Regions from separate parts of the Alkaliphilus metalliredigens QYMF genome, predicted to be linked through region 2. Evidence: a T-box and tRNA genes for the amino acid it is inferred to sense, from the RefSeq annotation. Region 2 holds a T-box; the other holds one or more tRNA genes.

Region 1 (11,999 bases), 520 kb from region 2:
GTATTTAGCCTTGGGGGGTGGTCCCCCCTGCTTCCCACAGGGTTTCACGTGTCCCGTGGTACTCTGGATCACAGTCAAAGATCTTCTTGTTTGATATACAGGACTATTACCTTCTCCGGTGGGGCTTTCCAACCCTCTTCTACTACAATACCTTCTTCTTAACGACCGTGTCCACAACCCCGATGAAGTAAACCCCATCGGTTTGGGCTCTTCCCCTTTCGCTCGCCGCTACTGAGGGAATCGAATTTTCTTTCTCTTCCTCGGGGTACTTAGATGTTTCAGTTCCCCCGGTCTGTCTTCTATTACCTATGAATTGAGTAATAGATACTTGGATATGAACCCAAGTGGGTTTCCCCATTCGGAAATCCCCGGATCAATGCCTGCTTGCGGCTTCCCGAGGCTTATCGCAGCTTACCACGTCCTTCATCGACTCCTAGTGCCAAGGCATCCGCCCTTTGCTCTTAATAACTTGACCTTTACGCTCATGACCCAAATCATAGATTTAGAGTCAATCGCTCAGCTAACAATCGCACCTTATATTTCCTTGAACAAATCAAAGAAAAGGTTTAATTGATAGTTTATTGATTTCGCATTTATTGCTTCATCATAACATTGTGTAGTTTTCAAAGAACATAAGCAGACAACCGAAATGTTGATTTCGTTTGTCTAACTTTATTAGAGAGATTAGGTCTCTCAAAACCAAACAGTATAGATGCGCCTTTGCTCCTTAGAAAGGAGGTGATCCAGCCGCACCTTCCGATACGGCTACCTTGTTACGACTTCACCCCAGTCATCGACTTCACCTTCGGCAGCTTCCTCCTTACGGTTAGATAGCTGACTTCGGGTGCTTCCGACTCCCGTGGTGTGACGGGCGGTGTGTACAAGACCCGGGAACGCATTCACCGCGACATTCTGATTCGCGATTACTAGCAACTCCAGCTTCATGTGGGCGAGTTTCAGCCCACAATCCGAACTGGGACCGACTTTATAGGATTTGCTCCGGATTACTCCTTCGCTGCCCGTTGTATCGGCCATTGTAGCACGTGTGTAGCCCTGAACATAAGGGGCATGATGATTTGACGTCATCCCCACCTTCCTCCGAGTTATCCCCGGCAGTCTCTCTAGAGTGCCCAGCCGAACTGCTGGCAACTAAAGACAAGGGTTGCGCTCGTTGCGGGACTTAACCCAACATCTCACGACACGAGCTGACGACAACCATGCACCACCTGTCACCTCAGTCCCCGAAGGGAAGACTCCGGTTAAGGAGTGGTCCGAGGGATGTCAAGTCCAGGTAAGGTTCTTCGCGTTGCTTCGAATTAAACCACATGCTCCGCTGCTTGTGCGGGTCCCCGTCAATTCCTTTGAGTTTCACTCTTGCGAGCGTACTCCCCAGGCGGAGTGCTTAATGCGTTAGCTGCGGCACTGAGGTTCGACCCCCAACACCTAGCACTCATCGTTTACGGCGTGGACTACCAGGGTATCTAATCCTGTTTGCTCCCCACGCTTTCGTGCCTCAGCGTCAGTAATGGTCCAGAAAGTCGCCTTCGCCACTGGTGTTCCTCCTAATATCTACGCATTTCACCGCTACACTAGGAATTCCACTTTCCTCTCCCATACTCAAGTCTTGCAGTTTCAAAGGCTTACTACGGTTGAGCCGTAGCCTTTCACCTCTGACTTGCAAGACCGCCTACGCACCCTTTACGCCCAGTGATTCCGGATAACGCTTGCCCCCTACGTATTACCGCGGCTGCTGGCACGTAGTTAGCCGGGGCTTCCTCCTAGGGTACCGTCAATATTCTTCCCCTAGGACAGAGCTTTACGACCCGAAGGCCTTCATCGCTCACGCGGCGTTGCTGCATCAGGCTTTCGCCCATTGTGCAATATTCCCCACTGCTGCCTCCCGTAGGAGTCTGGACCGTGTCTCAGTTCCAGTGTGGCCGATCACCCTCTCAGGTCGGCTACTGATCGTCGCCTTGGTGAGCCATTACCTCACCAACTAGCTAATCAGACGCGGGCCCATCTTGTACCGAAATTCTTTGACCCTTAAGGGATGCCCCTCTAGGGTTTTATGGGGTATTAGCAACGGTTTCCCGTTGTTGTCCCCCTGTACAAGGTAGGTTGCCCACGCGTTACTCACCCGTCCGCCGCTAGTTTCACTTTCTTCCACCCGAAGGCTTCCGTCAGATTAACCCGCTCGACTTGCATGTGTTAGGCACGCCGCCAGCGTTCATCCTGAGCCAGGATCAAACTCTTATATATAAATTTCTGGGTATTTCTTGTTCCATTCTAGTTAACTAAAATGGTATCTCGGCTTACGCCGAGTAAGTGACTTACACAAAATCTTAGATTTTGGTAATCTACTTATATGCTGGCTTACATCTATACTGTTTAGTTTTCAAAGACCTGATTTCTAACTTGCTTGGTATAACCCGTCGCGTTTTGGCGACTTAATCAATATATCATTTTTGATGACATATGTCAATAGGTTTTTATTTTTTTATTTGATACTCATGTAAAACTTGTACTGTCATTGACAGCTTAATCAATATACCATATATATGTTTATCCGTCAACTACCTATCATGTGGTAATATTTAACTAAACTTCTCAATTATTATAAACTAAAATCTCAAGTATACAATCAAGCTCTCTCCTCATGATATAATTGTTCTCTTTCACAAAACATGTATTCCTAATTTTTTTCTTATATTAGATTCTGTCAACCCTATAAAAATTCACCTTATGTGTCAATACTAATAAATACAATTAACCTATTTCATTTATAGACCAGGAAAAGTACATGCTGTATTTCATTAATAAGTAAATTATAATACACAGAGAGGAAGAGTTGATGAGTAAGCCTAAAAGAATACTTACTTTATTAGTTATTTATATAGTTACAGTAAGTATCAACATAATTTCTTTTGCCTATTTGTATAATCTGTATGATTCCATAATTGATTCAAGTTTAGCAAATCAAGAAAGGGCGGTTAATCATGAGGTTCTATTCTCAGACATTCTATATTTTAGTGGAATTACATATTTAACAATAGGCTATGGAGATTTTATTCCTATCGACGGTCAGGGCAAATTTTTAACTGTACTCCAAGGATTTTCTGGTGTAATCATAAATTCCACTTTCACTGGTATATTTCTATATTATTTAGTGAAAAGACGCAAAGATGTTCTAATATCAAATAAAATTCATATACGATATAAAGGAAATCGATTTTATCTATCTGTAAGAGTCGGTAATACTGGGAGGGCTCTTGTTAATATTAATAGAGTGTTAGAGATTTTTGCCTATGAAGATAATATCAGAAAGAAGAAGTTTCAATTATCTGAAGAATACCATTTTTTCGAAAAGCTTTTATACTGGGATATTGATTTATTGGATAAAAATAATCACAAACTATTAGGCTATCTTAAATCCGCAGTTTTCAATAAAGAAAGTATTTTATTAAGAGTTTCCATTATAGCTACTGATGTTGATTCAGATGAATCAATCTTTACATCTCAGTATTATAACCAAAATGATATTGTGTTTATTGATGATTATGTACATCTATATCAATGGAATAATCATGAGCCAACAAAAATTAACTGGAAGTACTTTAACCAGACTTACGATGCTGATAGTAGTTTAATTGAATATTTTAAAAATTTATAGTTTATTCCTTAACAATTTTTTTGTGGTAAGTAGTTTAAAACTAGATATTAGTATTACCATTTCCATATAAAAAAGCTCTGTATTATAAAAATACAGAGCTTTTTTATATCGTTAGATTCAACATGTAATAAATAATGGAGCGGGTAGAGGGAATCGAACCCTCGCGATCAGCTTGGAAGGCTGAAGTTCTACCACTAAACTACACCCGCTTATTTTTATATAATCCATATTGTTCATTGTTTAGATGGTAGCGGCAACAGGAGTCGAACCTGTGACCTTTCGGGTATGAACCGAACGCTCTAGCCATCTGAGCTATGCCGCCAGATATTTGAGCACTTATCATTTTAAATAGTGCTTAAAATTGAGTACGACATGAAGTGATCCGATAGCAACAACGTAATTTTTTGGTTGCGGAGGCAGGATTCGAACCTACGACCTTCGGGTTATGAGCCCGACGAGCTACCAGTTGCTCCACCCCGCGTTATGCTATATTTTTCCAAATCTTTAGTTTGATGTGGTACTCAGCTTCGCTGAATTTCATTAAACCTAAAGACTTGATGGTGCCCAGAGGCGGAATCGAACCACCGACACGGGGATTTTCAGTCCCCTGCTCTACCGACTGAGCTATCTGGGCTTATTTAATTGGTGGGCTCAAGTGGACTCGAACCACCGACCTCACGCTTATCAGGCGTGCGCTCTAACCAGCTGAGCTATGAGCCCTCTTGTGGTCCGGGTGAAGAGATTCGAACTCCCGACCCCATGGTCCCAAACCATGTGCGCTACCAAACTGCGCTACACCCGGTTGAATTGGCAGGGGTGACAGGATTTGAACCCACGACACGTGGTTTTGGAGACCACTGTTCTACCAACTGAACTACACCCCTGTACTTCTATTTATTATATATATGGTGGGCCTTCAGGGATTCGAACCCCGGACCTGCCGGTTATGAGCCGGACGCTCTAACCAACTGAGCTAAAGGCCCCAATTTTTTTCATTTGGTCCGGGTGAAGAGATTCGAACTCCCGACCCCATGGTCCCAAACCATGTGCGCTACCAAACTGCGCTACACCCGGTTAAAAAAATGGCGGAGAAGGCGGGATTCGAACCCGCGCGCCGCATACACGACCTAACGGTTTAGCAAACCGTCCTCTTGAGCCTACTTGAGTACTTCTCCATATTTTGTTTTAATGGCGGAGAGGGTGGGATTCGAACCCACGGTCCCTTTCAGAATCACTAGTTTTCAAGACTAGCTCCTTAAACCGCTCGGACACCTCTCCTTAATTGATGGTGACCCATCCGCGACTCGAACGCGGGACACCCTGATTAAAAGTCAGGTGCTCTACCGACTGAGCTAATGGGTCAAAATGGAGCGGAAGACGAGATTTGAACTCGCGACCCTCGCCTTGGCAAGGCGATGCTCTACCACTGAGCCACTTCCGCATATCTGTTATTCATTTAGTTTTAAAATGGTGCGGGTGGAGGGACTTGAACCCCCACGGTCGCCCGCTAGATCCTAAGTCTAGTGCGTCTGCCAATTCCGCCACACCCGCATTTGTAATGGATGTTAGCTACTGTACAGCTAACTAAGTGACTAACGCCCAATTATAGATTTGGGTTATCTACTTATATTTAAATGGTGGAGGGAGAAGGATTCGAACCTTCGAAGTCGCTGACAACAGATTTACAGTCTGCCCCCTTTGGCCGCTCGGGAACCCCTCCTGATTATGAAAATGGAGCTGGTGATGGGATTCGAACCCGCGACCTGCTGATTACAAATCAGCTGCTCTACCAATTGAGCTACACCAGCTTATTATTTTAAATGGCGACCTGGAAGGGACTCGAACCCTCGACCTCCAGCGTGACAGGCTGGCATTCTAACCAACTGAACTACCAGGCCGCGTTATTTTCGCAGTCTCGCATCACAAATTTGTTCACTCCCTTTTGGTCGTGCAAATTTGGTGCGAATGTTGCGTTTAACCTACTACCGATTTACTACAAACGTAAATCGAGTTAGGTTATAAATGGTGGGCGCAACAGGGCTCGAACCTGTGACCCCCTGCTTGTAAGGCAGGTGCTCTCCCAGCTGAGCTATGCGCCCTGGGAATAAAAATGGTGACCCCTAGGGGAATCGAACCCCTGTTACCGCCGTGAAAGGGCGGTGTCTTGACCGCTTGACCAAGGGGCCTTGTAATGGTTGCGGGGGCAGGATTCGAACCTACGACCTTCGGGTTATGAGCCCGACGAGCTACCAGTTGCTCCACCCCGCGTTGTAAATAAAAAGTGGTGCCGAAGACCGGAATCGAACCGGTACGATCTTGAAGGACCGCAGGATTTTAAGTCCTGTGCGTCTGCCAGTTCCGCCACTTCGGCATATATGGCTCCTGGGAGAGGACTCGAACCTCCAACCTGTCGGTTAACAGCCGAATGCTCCACCATTGAGCTACCCAGGAACAATAAAATATCGCGACGACCTACTCTCCCAGGCAGCTGCCCGCCAAGTACCATCAGCGCTGAAGGGCTTAACTTCTGTGTTCGGGATGGGAACAGGTGTGACCCCTTCGCTATAGTCACGATATTAACTTACCTTCAGTAAGTATTTTTAGAGGAAGTTATAAACTTTCGACTTTCTTTTACTTTGAAGTTAATTCAAGGTTAGAAAATCGTAAGTTTCTAACTAAGCGACTGCCATGAAATCATAGATTTCAGGCAGCTGCTTAAGTTCTCTCAAAACTACACAATGTTATGGATATTTCTTTTGGTCAAGTCCTCGACCTATTAGTATTGGTCAGCTGAGTACATTACTGCACTTACACCTCCAACCTATCAACCAGGTAGTCTTCCTGGGGTCTTACTCTCTTTCGAGATGGGAAATCTTATCTTGAGGGGGGCTTCGTGCTTAGATGCCTTCAGCACTTATCCCTTCCATACGTAGCTACCCAGCGATGCTCTTGGCAGAACAACTGGTACACCAGAGGTATGTCCATCCCGGTCCTCTCGTACTAAGGACAGCTCCTCTCAAATTTCCTGCGCCCGCGACGGATAGGGACCGAACTGTCTCACGACGTTCTGAACCCAGCTCGCGTACCACTTTAATGGGCGAACAGCCCAACCCTTGGGACCTACTACAGCCCCAGGATGTGATGAGCCGACATCGAGGTGCCAAACCTCCCCGTCGATGTGGACTCTTGGGGGAGATAAGCCTGTTATCCCCGGGGTAGCTTTTATCCGTTGAGCGATGGCCCTTCCACTCGGAACCACCGGATCACTAAGCCCGACTTTCGTCCTTGCTCGACCTGTATGTCTCGCAATCAAGCTCCCTTTTGCCTTTGCACTCTACGCACGATTTCCGACCGTGCTGAGGGAACCTTTGGGCGCCTCCGTTACTTTTTGGGAGGCGACCGCCCCAGTCAAACTGCCCACCTGACAGTGTCCCAAGACCGGTTTCACGGTCTATGGTTAGAATTTCAGTACTACAAGAGTGGTATCCCAAGGTCGACTCCACCAAGACTGGCGTCCTAGTTTCAAAGTCTCCCACCTATCCTGTACATATAGTACCAAAATCCAATGTCAGGCTACAGTAAAGCTCCACGGGGTCTTTCCGTCCTGTCGCGGGTAACCAGCATCTTCACTGGTATTACAATTTCACCGGGTCTATTGTTGAGACAGTGCCCAAATCGTTACGCCTTTCGTGCGGGTCGGAACTTACCCGACAAGGAATTTCGCTACCTTAGGACCGTTATAGTTACGGCCGCCGTTTACTGGGGCTTAAGTTCAGTGCTTCGCTTGCGCTAACACGTCCCCTTAACCTTCCAGCACCGGGCAGGCGTCAGCCCCTATACTTCGTCTTTCGACTTAGCAGAGACCTATGTTTTTGGTAAACAGTCGCTTGGGCCTATTCTCTGCGGCCGGATAAGGCTTATGGAGTAAATCCTTCACCAAATCCGGCACCCCTTCTCCCGAAGTTACGGGGTCATTTTGCCGAGTTCCTTAACAATAGTTCTCCCGATCGTCTTAGGATTCTCTCCTCACCCACCTGTGTCGGTTTGCGGTACGGGCACTTTATAGTCTCGATAGAGGCTTTTCTCGACAGTGTGGAATCAACCAGTTCGCTACTTATATTTCGCTCCCCATCACATCTCAGAATATGTTAGAACGGATTTGCCTATCCTAACTCCCTACTTGCTTAGACGCACACAACCAACGGTGCGCATGGTTTATCCTACTGTGTCCCCCCATTTCTCAAACGACTAAAAGTGGTACAGGAATCTCAACCTGTTGTCCATCGCCTACGCCTTTCGGCCTCGGCTTAGGTCCCGACTAACCCTGAGCGGACGAACCTTCCTCAGGAAACCTTGGGTTTTCGACGGGCAAGATTCTCACTTGCCTCTCGTTACTCATGCCAACATTCTCTCTTCTGTAAAGTCCACTGCTCCTTACGGTACAGCTTCTACCCTTACAGAACGCTCGCCTACCATCCTTTCGGATCCATAGCTTCGGTGATACGTTTGAGCCCCGGACATTTTCGGCGCAGAATCACTCGACCAGTGAGCTATTACGCACTCTTTAAATGAGTGGCTGCTTCTAAGCCAACATCCTGGTTGTCTGTGCAACTCCACATCCTTTTCCACTTAACGTATACTTTGGGACCTTAGCTGATGGTCTGGGCTCTTTCCCTCTTGACTACGGATCTTATCACTCGCAGTCTGACTCCCAAGTATAAGACGACGGCATTCGGAGTTTGATAGGTTTCGGTAACCGGTGAAGGCCCCTTGACCATTCAGTGCTCTACCTCCGTGTCTCTAATCTTGAGGCTAGCCCTAAAGCTATTTCGGCGAGAACCAGCTATCTCCGAGCTCGATTGGAATTTCACCGCTACCCACAGATCATCCGGTGACTTTTCAACGTCAATCGGTTCGGACCTCCACGAAATTTTACTTCCGCTTCATCCTGTCCATGGGTAGGTCGCTCGGTTTCGGGTCTATGGCATGAAACTAAGTCGCCCGATTAAGACTCGGTTTCCCTACGGCTTCGCACCTTAAGTGCTTAACCTTGCTCCATACCATAACTCGTTGGCCCGTTCTACAAAAAGTACGCGGTCACACATATAAAGTGCTCCCACAGCTTGTAAGCAAAGGGTTTCAGGTTCTATTTCACTCCCCTTCCGGGGTTCTTTTCACCTTTCCCTCACGGTACTATGCGCTATCGGTCACTAGGTAGTATTTAGCCTTGGGGGGTGGTCCCCCCTGCTTCCCACAGGGTTTCACGTGTCCCGTGGTACTCTGGATCACAGTCAAAGATCTTCTTGTTTGATATACAGGACTATTACCTTCTCCGGTGGGGCTTTCCAACCCTCTTCTACTACAATACCTTCTTCTTAACGACCGTGTCCACAACCCCGATGAAGTAAACCCCATCGGTTTGGGCTCTTCCCCTTTCGCTCGCCGCTACTGAGGGAATCGAATTTTCTTTCTCTTCCTCGGGGTACTTAGATGTTTCAGTTCCCCCGGTCTGTCTTCTATTACCTATGAATTGAGTAATAGATACTTGGATATGAACCCAAGTGGGTTTCCCCATTCGGAAATCCCCGGATCAATGCCTGCTTGCGGCTTCCCGAGGCTTATCGCAGCTTACCACGTCCTTCATCGACTCCTAGTGCCAAGGCATCCGCCCTTTGCTCTTAATAACTTGACCTTTACGCTCATGACCCAAATCATAGATTTAGAGTCAATCGCTCAGCTAACAATCGCACCTTATATTTCCTTGAACAAATCAAAGAAAAGGTTTGATTGATAGTTTATTGATTTCGCATTTAATGCTTCATCATAACATTGTGTAGTTTTCAAAGAACTTTTTTTAAATGGTGGAGACGAGGAGAGTCGAACTCCTGACCCCCTGCTTGCAAGGCAGGTGCTCTCCCAACTGAGCTACGCCCCCTTGGTGCTTTTAGAGAGATGATTAGGTCTCTCAAAACTAGACAGTATAGATGCGCCTTTGCTCCTTAGAAAGGAGGTGATCCAGCCGCACCTTCCGATACGGCTACCTTGTTACGACTTCACCCCAGTCATCGACTTCACCTTCGGCAGCTTCCTCCTTACGGTTAGATAGCTGACTTCGGGTGCTTCCGACTCCCGTGGTGTGACGGGCGGTGTGTACAAGACCCGGGAACGCATTCACCGCGACATTCTGATTCGCGATTACTAGCAACTCCAGCTTCATGTGGGCGAGTTTCAGCCCACAATCCGAACTGGGACCGACTTTATAGGATTTGCTCCGGATTACTCCTTCGCTGCCCGTTGTATCGGCCATTGTAGCACGTGTGTAGCCCTGAACATAAGGGGCATGATGATTTGACGTCATCCCCACCTTCCTCCGAGTTATCCCCGGCAGTCTCTCTAGAGTGCCCAGCCGAACTGCTGGCAACTAAAGACAAGGGTTGCGCTCGTTGCGGGACTTAACCCAACATCTCACGACACGAGCTGACGACAACCATGCACCACCTGTCACCTCAGTCCCCGAAGGGAAGACTCCGGTTAAGGAGTGGTCCGAGGGATGTCAAGTCCAGGTAAGGTTCTTCGCGTTGCTTCGAATTAAACCACATGCTCCGCTGCTTGTGCGGGTCCCCGTCAATTCCTTTGAGTTTCACTCTTGCGAGCGTACTCCCCAGGCGGAGTGCTTAATGCGTTAGCTGCGGCACTGAGGTTCGACCCCCAACACCTAGCACTCATCGTTTACGGCGTGGACTACCAGGGTATCTAATCCTGTTTGCTCCCCACGCTTTCGTGCCTCAGCGTCAGTAATGGTCCAGAAAGTCGCCTTCGCCACTGGTGTTCCTCCTAATATCTACGCATTTCACCGCTACACTAGGAATTCCACTTTCCTCTCCCATACTCAAGTCTTGCAGTTTCAAAGGCTTACTACGGTTGAGCCGTAGCCTTTCACCTCTGACTTGCAAGACCGCCTACGCACCCTTTACGCCCAGTGATTCCGGATAACGCTTGCCCCCTACGTATTACCGCGGCTGCTGGCACGTAGTTAGCCGGGGCTTCCTCCTAGGGTACCGTCAATATTCTTCCCCTAGGACAGAGCTTTACGACCCGAAGGCCTTCATCGCTCACGCGGCGTTGCTGCATCAGGCTTTCGCCCATTGTGCAATATTCCCCACTGCTGCCTCCCGTAGGAGTCTGGACCGTGTCTCAGTTCCAGTGTGGCCGATCACCCTCTCAGGTCGGCTACTGATCGTCGCCTTGGTGAGCCATTACCTCACCAACTAGCTAATCAGACGCGGGCCCATCTTGTACCGAAATTCTTTGACCCTTAAGGGATGCCCCTCTAGGGTTTTATGGGGTATTAGCAACGGTTTCCCGTTGTTGTCCCCCTGTACAAGGTAGGTTGCCCACGCGTTACTCACCCGTCCGCCGCTAGTTTCACTTTCTTCCACCCGAAGGCTTCCGTCAGATTAACCCGCTCGACTTGCATGTGTTAGGCACGCCGCCAGCGTTCATCCTGAGCCAGGATCAAACTCTTATATATAAATTTCTGGGTCCATCTTAGTAAAACTAAAATGGCTTCTCGACTTTGTCGAGTTTGTATCTTGCGCAAAATCTAAGACTTTGGCAATCTACTTGTAATATGCTGGCTTACATCTATACTGTTTAGTTTTCAAAGACCTGATTTCTAACTTGCTTGGTATAACCTGTCGCGTTTTGGCGACTTAATCACTATATCACTTCCGATGATGAATGTCAATACCTTTTGCACATATTTTGTTTTTATTTCGTATTAATAATGTTAGCTTCAAACAATATATCACATTCTAGTACCACTGTCAATATAGATACGGATTGTATTGTTACCCAACAATCTTATCTATAGCTAATACAAAAGCAAGGATTTAAACCCTTGCTTTTTTCGTGGTGCCCAGAGGCGGAATCGAACCACCGACACGGGGATTTTCAGTCCCCTGCTCTACCGACTGAGCTATCTGGGCTTATTTAGTTGGTGGGCTCAAGTGGACTCGAACCACCGACCTCACGCTTATCAGGCGTGCGCTCTAACCAGCTGAGCTATGAGCCCTAAATGGTGACCCATCCGCGACTCGAACGCGGGACACCCTGATTAAAAGTCAGGTGCTCTACCGACTGAGCTAATGGGTCAAAATGGCTGGGATAGCAGGACTCGAACCTGCGGATGACGGAGTCAAAGTCCGTTGCCTTACCGACTTGGCTATATCCCAAGAAAGTGGCGTGCCCACAGGGATTCGAACCCCGGACCTACGGCTTAGAAGGCCGTTGCTCTATCCAGCTGAGCTATGAGCACATTTTATTTGGA
Region 2 (11,999 bases):
AATCTCTGTTTGGTGATTGAACTGGTTATTATTCAAAAGATTGATTATGGAACCGCAAGCCCCTGCCTTTGGATCCATTGCACCAATGACTACTCTATCAATTCGACTTTGTAGAATGGCTCCAGCGCACATTGGACAGGGTTCTATTGTAACAAATAGCGTGCTGTTTGTCAACCGCCATCCCCCTAGCCTTCGGCAAGCAGCTTGGATGGCTATGATTTCTGCATGGGCTGTGGCATCGTGGTGGCTCTCCCTTAAATTATGTGCTGCAGCAATCACCTTGTTTTCTCGTAGGATAATTGCTCCAATGGGAACTTCTCCTAGCTCATAGGCTTTTTTAGCCTCTTCCAGCGCTAAGGACATATAATATGCTTCCACTATGACAGCCTCCAATGATTTGGTGCACCTAGGAGGATTCGAACCTCCGGCACACGGTTTAGGAAACCGTTGCTCTATCCTACTGAGCTATAGGTGCAGTGTTCTTCTATTTAAGGTACAAAAGTTAGTTTAGCATATATTGAGTAAAAAATCAATTAGTAAATAAAGTATACAGTTCCTTGATTTACTACTTAAGTTAGAAAGTATAAATCCTTTCGTCACAAACCATGTGCTTAATTTTCTGGCCCTCCAAATAAAAGAGTATCGTCATCCCTCTTTTAGCATTGATTTGCATAGGCAATTCTAACTGATGGATATCATTTCCTACCATAAGCTTTAATTTTGTGTTATGTATATGATTTCTTCCTCCAAAGTCAGATAAGTTTGCACCTAATAAAAGACCTTCCCCTAACCCCATGACCCCCATTGATATCACAGGATAATCCACCACTTTAGTATAAAGAGGTTTCTTCCCTAATATTTCTTTTTCAGGCTGGATAAAATCTAACTCATTCTTAATTATAATCGTCTCTTTATTGTGGAAAATTACATTTTCTCTATTTAATAAAATATAACCTTGAACAGATTGTTCTTCTATTTCAATTAGATGACTAATTTCCCCTTGATGATTTGAAAGATGTATTTTTAATAAAAACACTTCATCATAAGCACCATATTCACTGTAATATTCTCTCCATTCTTCCTCTAATTTTTCTTGGAGCTTTTCTTCTTTGATTTTTCCAAATACAGTCTTAAGGTCATATCGCCTGGCTAGATAATCCTTAATTCCATGAAAATTAATATTAATTTTTTCAGTAGTTAGCTCAGTTAAGCAAACCAAAGAGAACTTTCTTCCTAATGAATACTCTGGGCATCTCTCATATAAAATACCGATATGTTTTCCATTTTGATCACAAACATTAAATGGCATATGCATGCTCCTTTTTTTAGCTTTCTTTTTACTTATACCATCATTTTATTTTTCTAACATCCTTTTGTCAATTAAGTATATTGAATATATTGGGAAAAAAAGAGAAGCTATTTTATGATCAGCTTCTCTTTCTTTAAATCTATTTCTTTTTATTTTACATTTATTCCTTACATACCTCTACATTAAGTCTCCTTTAACCTCTAACCCCATTTACTTAGCTGTAATTTTTTCAAAACCCTTCATATAAGACCTTATGGCTTCTGGGATCACAACACTGCCATCCTCTTGTTGGAAGTTTTCTAATATGGCTGCTACTGTTCTTCCTACTGCCAATCCACTTCCGTTTAATGTATGAACGAACTCCACCTTAGATTTTGTATCTGGTCGATAACGGATATTGGCTCTTCTTGCCTGAAAGTCTTCAAAGTTACTACAAGAAGAGATCTCTACATATCTGTTATAGCTTGGCATCCAAACTTCTATATCATATTTAAAGGCTGCTGTGAACCCTAGGTCTCCAGTACAAATCCTAACGATTCGATAGGGAAGTCCTAGAAGCTGTAGTACCTTTTCGGCATTATTTGTTAATTTCTCTAGTTCTTCATAAGAATCCTCTGGTCTCACAAATTTAACCAACTCAACCTTATTAAATTGATGCTGCCTAATCAGTCCTCTGGTATCTCTACCGGCTGAGCCGGCTTCTGATCTAAAGCAAGGTGTATAGGCTACATATTTTATGGGCAATTGATCTCCCTCTATAATATCATCTCGATAAATATTGGTTACTGGTACTTCCGCTGTTGGGACTAAGAAGTAGTCTTTTTGAGGAATTTTAAAGGCGTCCTCTTCAAATTTAGGCAGTTGCCCTGTTCCAATCATACTGGCTCGATTCACCATAAAGGGTGGTAATAACTCTGTATAGCCATGCTCATCTGTATGGAGGTCCAACATAAAGCTGATCAATGCTCTTTCTAACCGAGCTGCCATTCCTCTATAAAGTGTAAATCGAGACCCGGTTACCTTTGAAGCCGCTTCAAAATCTAGTATTCCTAAATTCACACCAACCTCCCAGTGGGGTTTTGGTTCAAAAGAAAACTGTGTTGGTTCTCCCCAGGTTCTCACTTCGATATTATCATCATCTGTGTCTCCTTGAGGTACGTCTGGATGGGGCACATTTGGAATTCTTAAGAGTATTTCTTCCATTTTTTCCTCAATTTCTTTTACCTTCACATCTAAATTCTTTATTTCTGCCGAGAGGGTTTTCATTTTTTCCATTACTTCAGAGACATCTTTGCCTTCTTTCTTTAATTTAGGTACTTCCTTTGAAACTGTTTTTTGTTCATTTTTCATTTGCTCTACTTCTTGTAAAATTGTTCTTCTGTCTTCATCTAATGCAACAACAGCATCTAAATCAAATCCTTTTTCCCCTCTTCTAGCCATGGCTGCCTTAATTTCATCTAGATTCATCCGAATTCTTTTAATATCTAACATTTTATTCCCTCCTTCAAATTATTTGAATTTCTATAAATACTTTTTTATACACAAAAAAAACCCTCATCCCATATAAGGGACGAAAGCTATCCTTCCGCGTTGCCACCCTAGTTATTAGCTAGCTAATTACTAATCATCTCCATACATGATAACGGATGCCTCCGAATTGACCTACTTTCATTCAGCCAATGGCTCTGAGATGGATTCAACTGGTCACTTCATCGGTTCACACCACCCACCGACTCTCTTAAGAAGTTCCTCAATTTACTATTTCTCTTCCTCGCCTTTAAATATCTTTAGTTGAAATGTATTGTACCATAATTTTCATTACATTACAATATTATTATTGCTTATTATAATTCATTTACTAAAAAATATGTATGTTGTTTTGATTGGTTTTGTGGATAAGTTTTTTCATTTCTATTTTTTATCCACAATTAGGCTTTCTTTATGCACTTTCTGTATATATCTCCACAAAAAGGCAATGATTTAATTAAGTGAGGAAATTGCTTATTTAAAGTTTGAGTTGTGTTGATGTAATTATTTATATATGAGGGGGAATCAATTATGAAACAGATAGACATTGTTAATCAGTTGAGTAATCTCAAAGAAGTAGATTATCGTAATACATTGGCCATTGCCACACTTATTGAGCTTCTCATTGAAAATGATATTATCACACGCAAAGCATTTGCAGAAAAATCTTATGAACTAGATAAAATGTCCTTGGATGAACTCAAGGAATTTAGAAATAGAAAAAAGACAACTTCTTAGGAAAACATCTTAAGAAGTTGTCTTTTTAGTATATGAAATCATCGTTCTTTATGGATTAAGCCTTTAGTTCTCCAAAACCTGTGTTGTTTCCTGAAGCTGTCTTAGCACCTGTTCTAACTCTTCTAATGCATCTCCATAGGCTGACCAGTTTCCTTGTCTTGAGGCTTCCTGTGCCCTATCAAAGACTTCTGAAGCCCTTCTAATAAGTTGACTGGCCTCACCAAGTCCTTCTGTTATTTCTTCTGTTATGGTTTCTCCATCAGTGTCCCCTTCAACTTCCTCTTGGATCTCTTCTCTTATTTCTTCTACTCTAGCTCCAAAGATTCGATTCAAGGCTTCCTCTAACGTTGGCTCCATCACTATTTGATCACCAAATGAGACAATGACCATTTTCACTTCTGGAAGACTGGTCCCACTTGTTGCCCGAATATAGAGGGGTTCTACATATAATAGTGAATTTTCAATGGGAACCACAAGTAGATTTCCTCTAATTACCGAGGATCCGCCCTCGCCCCATAGACTTAGGTTTTGGGAAATTGTTGTGTTTTGGTCAATTCGATCTTCAATTTGCTTAGGTCCATATACATTTTGATCCTTCGGCATACGATAGGCGATTAGCTCTCCGTATTGTTCCCCATCATTTCTTGCTACCAAAAGTGCCCGCATATTGTCTAAGCGTATTGGTGTGTACGGAACCGATATCACAAACTCTTCACTTTCCTCACCAGGAAGCTTCATCATCATATATTGTGACTCAATTGTTTGCTCGTTTTGATCATATTTTTCTCTTGCAATTCGCCATAGATCTTCCTTATTATAGAATACCCGAGGATTATTCATATGATAAGTAGCATAGACCTCTGACTGAATGTCAAATAACACTTGTGGATAACGTATATGTGCTTTTAATCCTTCTGGCATGTCATCTAAAGGTTTAAATAAATCTGGAAAAATGGCTTGATATGTTAATATAATTGGATCCTCTTCATCGGAGATATAATAATCCACTGTTCCATTATAGGCATCTATCACAACCTTAACAGAATTACGGATATAATTATTGTTTCCTGCCATATAGGGTTCTGCATAGGGAAAATTTCCTGAGATGGTATAGCCATCGATCATCCAATACAATTTCCCTTCATTAATAACTATGTATGGATCTTCATCGTAGGTAATGAATGGTGCAATTTTATTCATTCTGGTTACGATATTTCGATCAAATACAATACGACTTTCACTTGTAATGTTACCAGATAGAAGCATTTTCAGTGTCCCTTGCCTCCATGAATATAGCAGTCGATTGACTCCCTTCAATGGCACTCCTGCTGTTCCCTCATATAAGGTTTCTGCATTGTCATTGTCAAGGGGATAGTCAAACTCCTTCTCCTTTGTATTCACAATTATATATTGATCTGTTAGCTCTCCAAAGTAAATTTCAGGTCTTGTCACTTCAATGTCAACTGAACTTACTAGTGGAAAGTTTCGCATCCAAAGAACAGGCTGCCCACCACTGGTTACTTCATTAACAGGAGACAGGGCCACGCCATACCCGTGGGTATACTTTAATGTTTGATTGATCCACGTCTGTGCGTTGTCACTAAGCTCCCTCTGGTCTAATTCTCGAGGGGCTATAAATACCTGTCTATATTCTCCATTGACCCAATAGCGATCAATGTCTACATCTACAAACCGATAATAGGGTCGAAAGGCCTGTATCTGATTGTATACTTCTAGAGCGGGTCTATAGTCATTAATACGAATATTATCAATGATTTCTTGATTGTTTTCAATATCCTCCCGGGTTAATTCAGTATCATAGGGAAAGTCTGTTTCCTGGATTTCTCCGATCCCATAGGCCCTTCGGGTATAGCTCAGATTATGTTCAATATAAGGAAGTTCTCTGGCAATTTCATTGGGAGAAACAATAAAGTTTTGTACTCCTAAAGAAATCACATTTCCTAGGATTCCTACGGCGATAATACTGATTGGTGCGATTAATAAAAGCTTAGGGTTTCTTTTAACGTATGCATACACGACTCCTGTAGCTGATAAGAGGCTTGCTAAAATTTGAGCTCGATAAACCCATAAAGTGACATGGGTATCTGTATAGCTGGCTCCATAAACAACACCTCTAGTTGAATAGAGAAGGTCATATACCCCAAGGTAGTACCTGGCTGCTAATACTAAGAAAAAGATAACCCCTAAGGCTGCAAATTGTTTTAGTGCAATTTGTAATAAGCTTACAAAAAAATTACTGTTCCATTGCAGGTCTGCTTTGACCTCATATAGAGTAGGTCTTCTTATCAAGAACATGATAACATAAAAAATAACAGTAATGATCACCATTAGAAATAAAATGCTAGTCACTGTATTGAGTAATTGTTTTAAAAATGGAAGCTCTAGCAAATAGTACGTGATGTCATTATTAAAGAGTGGATCTGTAAGGTTAAAAGGCTTTGCATTAGCATAAAGTAGTATATCAAACCACAAGCTTCCCGCCACCGATGTACTGGTCATTAAACCAAAAACAAACGCTGGAAGAATTAAAATTTGATTAACTCTTTTTTCACTAATATCCATATGATAGGATTTGATTTGTTTATAATATTCCTTCTTTAGTCCTATTAAATATAAATAGTATAGGATTGTTCCAACGATAAACAATGGAATACCTATTTGTAACTGAGTCTTTAGTTTAGTCAAAAAGACACTTTCATATCCTAACTCTTGAAACCACTGATAATCAGTAATAAAACTTAGGATCTCTGAAAGAAATCCAAATAGAAATATAAATATAAATATTCCCAGTCCAATGATCACTTTTTTTCGGTTTTTCAATTCTTTTTCCTCCTCTGACATTGGACTTAAACATCTTCAATAAAATAACTGACCAGTATGATGCCTAAAAAATCCAGTAATGTGTTCGTTACTATTATACTACTGGATCACATTTTTTACAATTTATTGATTTAATTTCATATCCCCTGGTTTAATCCAACCTTTTTGTCTCATATATTTTGCAATTACCAAGGTTATAATAGCTGGTAAAATGAAATGTAATATGCCCATTTTTATTAAAACAGTGGAAGCAGGGTTCCCATTTTCCGTTACCATTTTAGCAAATGTTCCAAATTGTCCTACAAGCCCACTGGTTCCCATGCCAGCTCCAATACTATTGTTTTCCATCTGAAATAGCGTTGTTGCCAATGGACCTAATATCCCACTTGCAATTATTGGTGGAATCCAAATCAAGGGGTTTCTAATAATATTGGGTACTTGTAGCATACTGGTTCCTAGTCCTTGGGCAATTAAGCCTCCGAATCCATTTTCCTTATAGCTTGAGACTGCAAAACCAACCATTTGCGTAGCACATCCAACAACTGCAGCCCCTGCAGCCAAACCACTTAACCCTAATGAGATGGCTAGTGCGGCACTACTGATAGGCAAGGTTAAAATCATCCCCATTAAAATAGCCACGAAAATCCCCATTGGAATTGGATGTAGTTCTGTTGTATTGTTTATCAACTGCCCTAGCCCACTCATCATGGCAGAAACCCAGGGTCCAATAAAGTTTCCCGCAAGTCCTCCAACTATAATTGTGACTGCTGGTACCAGCACAATATCAACCTTTGTTTTTCCAGCAATTAGTTTTGCTATCTCAGCACCTATTAAGGCAGCCACAAAGGCTCCTACAGGTTCTCCTACTTTAATACCGTAGGCTCCTACTTCTGTTAAAAAGATGGTATTCGCTCCAATTGCCCCTGTAATTAGGGAAGCAAAAATACCAAGTGAGGGCGCTCCAATGGCGTAAGCCACCCCAGCTCCAATTGCTGGTCCCATTAGAAACTGGGCGATTTGCCCAAATTCCATTAACACAGTGATATTTAATATTTCTCCAATCTGCTTTAAAATAAGTCCGATAATTAAAGAAGAAAACAATCCTAAGGCCATGCCATTTAGTGCTTGGGTCAGATATTCTCTTAATGAAACACTCTTTTCTCTGATTTTCATCCTTTTTCCCCTTTTCTATTCATTAATTAAGTATCCTTTTTCCATTAGTGCTTGATTCATTTTGTTAAAACTTTCTTCACTGGGCACCTCTAGGGTATGAATGTGTATACCATAGGTTAGTGAGGATAAAGGCTCCGCTTTTTCTGTGCGAATTTTTTTCATGAACATTTTTAATTCTTGCCCATAACTGATGTCTAACATACCTCTAATCTCACCATATAAAGGGTGTTCTACGATGACATCCACAACTCTAGCCCCATGATCGATCATAATTTGTAATTCTTCTTCCATCTCCTCATAGTTTTCATGCTTTGAAACCACTGTTTTAGTTAATCCTTTTTTATCACTTTTAAGAATCACATATCCCTGGGGAGTGGCTATCACCGCAGTCCCTTCCGCTCTTAACAAAGCAATATCCTGTACGATGACTTGTCTAGAGACCTGTAGCCATTTAGCTAGCTCTGTTCCTTTGATGGGCCCTTTGCGTTCTTCCAGTCTTTTAGCAATTACTGCTCTTCTCTCCTGTGTATTCATTTAATCACCTCTATTTCATTTGAATGTTTAAGCTAATATCCATAGCCTTAACAGAGTGTGTTAAGAGTCCTACTGAAATGAAGTCAACACCTGTAGCTGCAACCTCTTTTATTTTTTCTTTTGTCATATTCCCCGAAGCTTCTAATAGTGCTCTTCCCTTAGTCCTTTGTACAGCTTCTTTCATCATTTCAACAGTCATATTATCTAACATAATAATGTCCGCTTTAACTTCAATGGCTTCTTCTAGTTGTTCTAAACTTTCAACTTCAACTTCAATCTTTGCAGTATGAGGGATTTGTACTCTACATCTTTTGACTGCCTCTGTAATACCTCCCACCGCCTTAATGTGATTATCTTTAATCAAAACAGCATCAGATAAATTGAAACGATGATTATAACAGCCTCCTACCTTCACAGCATACTTTTCTAAACTTCTTAACCCTGGGGTCGTTTTTCGTGTATCTACTATTTTCGTATTAAATCCCTCTACTCTATCTGCAAATTCCCTAGCAGTTGTTGCTATTCCTGACATTCTTTGCATAAAATTCAAAGCTATACGCTCTCCTTTTAAAATGCTCTTTATATTCCCATCAACTTCTATCATATTATCACCTGTATTTACCTTTTCTCCGTCTTGCTTTAAGTTGGTAACATATAACGTTTGATCAACTAACTTAAACACCATTTCCACTATTGAGGTTCCTGCAATCACACCTTCTTCTTTAGCTGTAATGATAGCTATCCCAGTTTTATCTCCATCTACTAACGCATCTGTCGTTATATCTCCATAGTTCATATCTTCAATAAGGGCATTTTTGATAATATCTTCTATTAATAAGTGATTATACATTGCACACTCTCCCTCCTATAAATCATGATTGATTATTTATCTCATTATCTAAACGATAATGTGCTCCAAGACTTTTTTTTCTTCTAAATGCACTTTCAATAATCAATTCACTTACAGTTAACTGATTGATTAATTCATAGTATTTAATATTATTATTACTTTCTTGCTGTAATTTTTCCTTAAGCTTATCGATGACATATCTTGCCTTTATTAATCCTTTTCCATCCCTTGAAATTGATACATACTGATTCATTGTTTGTTTAAGTCGTCCTTCTATTCTAGTTAACGCTCCTAATTCTAAATGCTGCTTATGATCATCACTCAAATTCGTGTGCTTTTTAATTAAAGGCCACTCATTATCTACTAACTCCTCATTAAAGATCAATTGTTTGAGTGCTTGATTAATATCATCAGCCACTTGTTTTCCAAATACAACTCCCTCTAATAACGAGTTACTTGCTAATCGATTTGCCCCATGAGCTCCCGTTCGCGCGCATTCACCACAGGCATATAAGTTTTTTACTGTTGTTCTTCCCTGAGAATCTGTTTCTATTCCCCCCATAATATAATGCGCTGCCGGTGCTACAGAAATCCAGTTCTTTGTTATATCAATTTGTTCTGATAGACACATTCTATAAATCATAGGAAATCGATTTTGAATGAATTCTTTAGACAAATGTGTTATGTCTAAATAAACAAAGGAGGTTTTTGTTCTCTGCATTTCATAAAAAATAGATCGGGCTACAATGTCCCTAGGGGCTAGGTCTTTCATTTTATGATATTTTCCCATAAAAGCTTCCCCATATTTATTCTTCAGCACTCCACCTTCTCCTCTAACTGCTTCTGATATCAGTAGCTTTTTACCTTTGGATTGATGATACAATGCTGTCGGATGAAATTGAATGAATTCCATATCTTTTATATTAGCTCCAGCCCTATAAGCTATTGCTATGCCGTCTCCCGTACTAGCCCTTTCATTAGTTGTACTCTCATATAAATCTCCAATTCCCCCTGTAGCTAAGACAGTTATTTTACTTTCATATACTTCCCTCTTACCAGATACAAGCACATCTACGCCATGAACAATTCCATCTTTTACAATTGTGTCCAAAGCAAAAACCTTTTCTCTTACTTTAATATTATTTTTTTTACTTACTGTATCAGATAAAGCCCTCATAATTTCTTTTCCAGTTTCATCTTTACAATGGGCCACTTGAAATTGTGTATGTCCACCTTCCCGAGTCATTTTTAGTCCACCACTGTTATTCCGATCAAACATCACTCCATATTCAATTAATTGTTGAATCATTTGGTATCCTTTACGTCCAAGTAAATTTACTGCTTCTTTATTGTTATAGTAGCATCCAGCCTTCATCGTATCTTCGTAATGTATTTTAGAATCAACACAAGAGACAATGCCGCCTTGTGCTAAAGTGCTATTGCTTTTACTTAATTGATTTTTTGTTATGACATGTACAGTATATGACGGGTCGATATTTAAAGCAGTGAACAAGCCTGCTACACCTGAACCAATAACGAGTACATCACACTTGTTTTTCATAATTGTATTGTTTATGACTTTCACATTAACGCCTTCCTTTATTTAATTTCAAGCATTTGATTTAATGTTTTTAAAGCTTTTTCCCTTACATACTCATCTACTATAATTTCATGCTGTTCATCTCTCAGTGCTTCATATACATTGACTAGTGTTGTTTTTTTCATATTAAAGCAAATGAGACCTGGAGATAGTAAATAAAACTTCTTAGTAGGGTTTTCTTTTTTTAGCTTGTGAAGTACCCCCATTTCTGTTCCAATGACAAACTTTTCTGCATTTGATTCCTTTGCATATTGAATAATTTGTGAAGTACTTCCTACAAAATCTGCCTTTTTTACTACATCTGGTGTACATTCTGGATGTACTAGAAATACAGCTTCAGGCATCTGTTTTCTGATTTTATCTACCTCTAGATCTTTTACACGATGATGTGTAATACAGAATCCCTGCCAAGGTATAATTTCTTTCTCAGGCACTTGTTCGGCAATATAGGCTGCTAAATTTTGATCTGGAACAAAAATAACTTTATCCGATTGTAAACTTCTCACTACTTTTATAGCATTAGAAGAAGTACAACAAATATCACTTTCTGCTTTAACCTCTGCTGAAGAATTGACATAGCATACAACTGGAACATTTGGATACTCTGCTTTAAATTCTTTTAGTTGATCTACATCAATCATATCTGCCATAGGACATCCTGCATCATGGGCTGGCAATAACACCTTTTTATTAGGTGAAAGTATTTTTACACTTTCTGCCATAAATTTCACTCCACTAAGCACAACAATATCTGCATCAGTTTTTGTTGCCTCTTGACTGAGTTTCAGTGAATCTCCTACAATATCTGCTATTTCTTGTATCTCTGGTATTTGATAGTTATGAGCTAGTATAACAGCATTTTTCTCTTTTTTTAACCGTTTGATTTCATCGATCATATTAGTTTCGTTCATGATGATAACACTTCCTTTGTTGTGTTTTTACAGGTGTCTTGTCACCTATTTGTAATGCAAATATATCATATCATTATCAAATAATCAAGTTTCGAATTGTATTTACCATTTTTTAATCTAATCACGTTTCACATGAAACGATCATTTCATTGTTTCACATCAAAAAAAGACCATCTTTATGATGATCTTTAAGTCCTTTTAAATTATATTTTTAAGTAGTGTTCAAAAAACTAAAAAAACTTCTACTATTAAAGTAGAAGTTTTCTGTATCGCGACGACCTACTCTCCCAGGCAGCTGCCCGCCAAGTACCATCAGCGCTGAAGGGCTTAACTTCTGTGTTCGGGATGGGAACAGGTGTGACCCCTTCGCTATAGTCACGATATTTCGCTACTGCTATCGCAGCGCTTCATGTCGCACTCAATTTTAAAGTATTCACTTTAAAATTTCAAGTGCTCAAATTTTTGAGATAAGTAGACAACCAAAAGTTAGCTTTTCACTTTTGTGTTGGTCACTTA

What was found. The T-box of region 2 lies ahead of serS (serine--tRNA ligase). A T-box ahead of a tRNA ligase gene usually reads a tRNA of that ligase, here a tRNA-Ser.
Region 1: it has a tRNA-Ser gene. The T-box ahead of serS (serine--tRNA ligase) is inferred to sense a tRNA for this amino acid. The anticodon was not compared.

Annotation. Positions count from the first base shown of each region.
Region 1 covers NC_009633.1:4,440,955-4,452,953, forward strand. The annotation lists rRNA gene AMET_RS21395 (23S ribosomal RNA) at 1-475, opposite strand, end outside; rRNA gene AMET_RS21400 (16S ribosomal RNA) at 732-2,259, opposite strand; gene AMET_RS21405 (potassium channel family protein) at 2,852-3,670, shown strand; tRNA gene AMET_RS21410 (tRNA-Gly) at 3,806-3,879, opposite strand; tRNA gene AMET_RS21415 (tRNA-Met) at 3,916-3,992, opposite strand; tRNA gene AMET_RS21420 (tRNA-Met) at 4,076-4,151, opposite strand; tRNA gene AMET_RS21425 (tRNA-Phe) at 4,229-4,304, opposite strand; tRNA gene AMET_RS21430 (tRNA-Ile) at 4,314-4,390, opposite strand; tRNA gene AMET_RS21435 (tRNA-Pro) at 4,396-4,472, opposite strand; tRNA gene AMET_RS21440 (tRNA-Trp) at 4,479-4,554, opposite strand; tRNA gene AMET_RS21445 (tRNA-Ile) at 4,577-4,653, opposite strand; tRNA gene AMET_RS21450 (tRNA-Pro) at 4,668-4,744, opposite strand; tRNA gene AMET_RS21455 (tRNA-Ser) at 4,754-4,845, opposite strand; tRNA gene AMET_RS21460 (tRNA-Ser) at 4,860-4,948, opposite strand; tRNA gene AMET_RS21465 (tRNA-Lys) at 4,957-5,032, opposite strand; tRNA gene AMET_RS21470 (tRNA-Gly) at 5,037-5,111, opposite strand; tRNA gene AMET_RS21475 (tRNA-Leu) at 5,139-5,221, opposite strand; tRNA gene AMET_RS21480 (tRNA-Tyr) at 5,306-5,390, opposite strand; tRNA gene AMET_RS21485 (tRNA-Thr) at 5,403-5,478, opposite strand; tRNA gene AMET_RS21490 (tRNA-Asp) at 5,492-5,568, opposite strand; tRNA gene AMET_RS21495 (tRNA-Val) at 5,694-5,769, opposite strand; tRNA gene AMET_RS21500 (tRNA-Glu) at 5,782-5,856, opposite strand; tRNA gene AMET_RS21505 (tRNA-Met) at 5,863-5,938, opposite strand; tRNA gene AMET_RS21510 (tRNA-Leu) at 5,953-6,041, opposite strand; tRNA gene AMET_RS21515 (tRNA-Asn) at 6,047-6,121, opposite strand; rRNA gene rrf (5S ribosomal RNA) at 6,130-6,246, opposite strand; rRNA gene AMET_RS21525 (23S ribosomal RNA) at 6,427-9,362, opposite strand; tRNA gene AMET_RS21530 (tRNA-Ala) at 9,530-9,605, opposite strand; rRNA gene AMET_RS21535 (16S ribosomal RNA) at 9,674-11,201, opposite strand; tRNA gene AMET_RS21540 (tRNA-Phe) at 11,583-11,658, opposite strand; tRNA gene AMET_RS21545 (tRNA-Ile) at 11,668-11,744, opposite strand; tRNA gene AMET_RS21550 (tRNA-Lys) at 11,749-11,824, opposite strand; tRNA gene AMET_RS21555 (tRNA-Gln) at 11,829-11,904, opposite strand; tRNA gene AMET_RS21560 (tRNA-Arg) at 11,911-11,987, opposite strand; tRNA gene AMET_RS21565 (tRNA-Gly) at 11,996-11,999, opposite strand, start outside.
Region 2 covers NC_009633.1:27,328-39,326, reverse strand. The annotation lists gene tadA (tRNA adenosine(34) deaminase TadA) at 1-378, opposite strand, end outside; tRNA gene AMET_RS00155 (tRNA-Arg) at 399-475, opposite strand; gene AMET_RS00150 (hypothetical protein) at 575-1,309, opposite strand; gene serS (serine--tRNA ligase) at 1,520-2,800, opposite strand; T-box leader at 2,873-3,090, opposite strand; gene AMET_RS00140 (hypothetical protein) at 3,368-3,574, shown strand; gene AMET_RS00135 (UPF0182 family membrane protein) at 3,638-6,415, opposite strand; gene AMET_RS00130 (PTS transporter subunit IIC) at 6,539-7,588, opposite strand; gene AMET_RS00125 (transcription repressor NadR) at 7,604-8,122, opposite strand; gene nadC (carboxylating nicotinate-nucleotide diphosphorylase) at 8,133-8,972, opposite strand; gene nadB (L-aspartate oxidase) at 8,995-10,557, opposite strand; gene nadA (quinolinate synthase NadA) at 10,572-11,483, opposite strand; rRNA gene rrf (5S ribosomal RNA) at 11,750-11,866, opposite strand.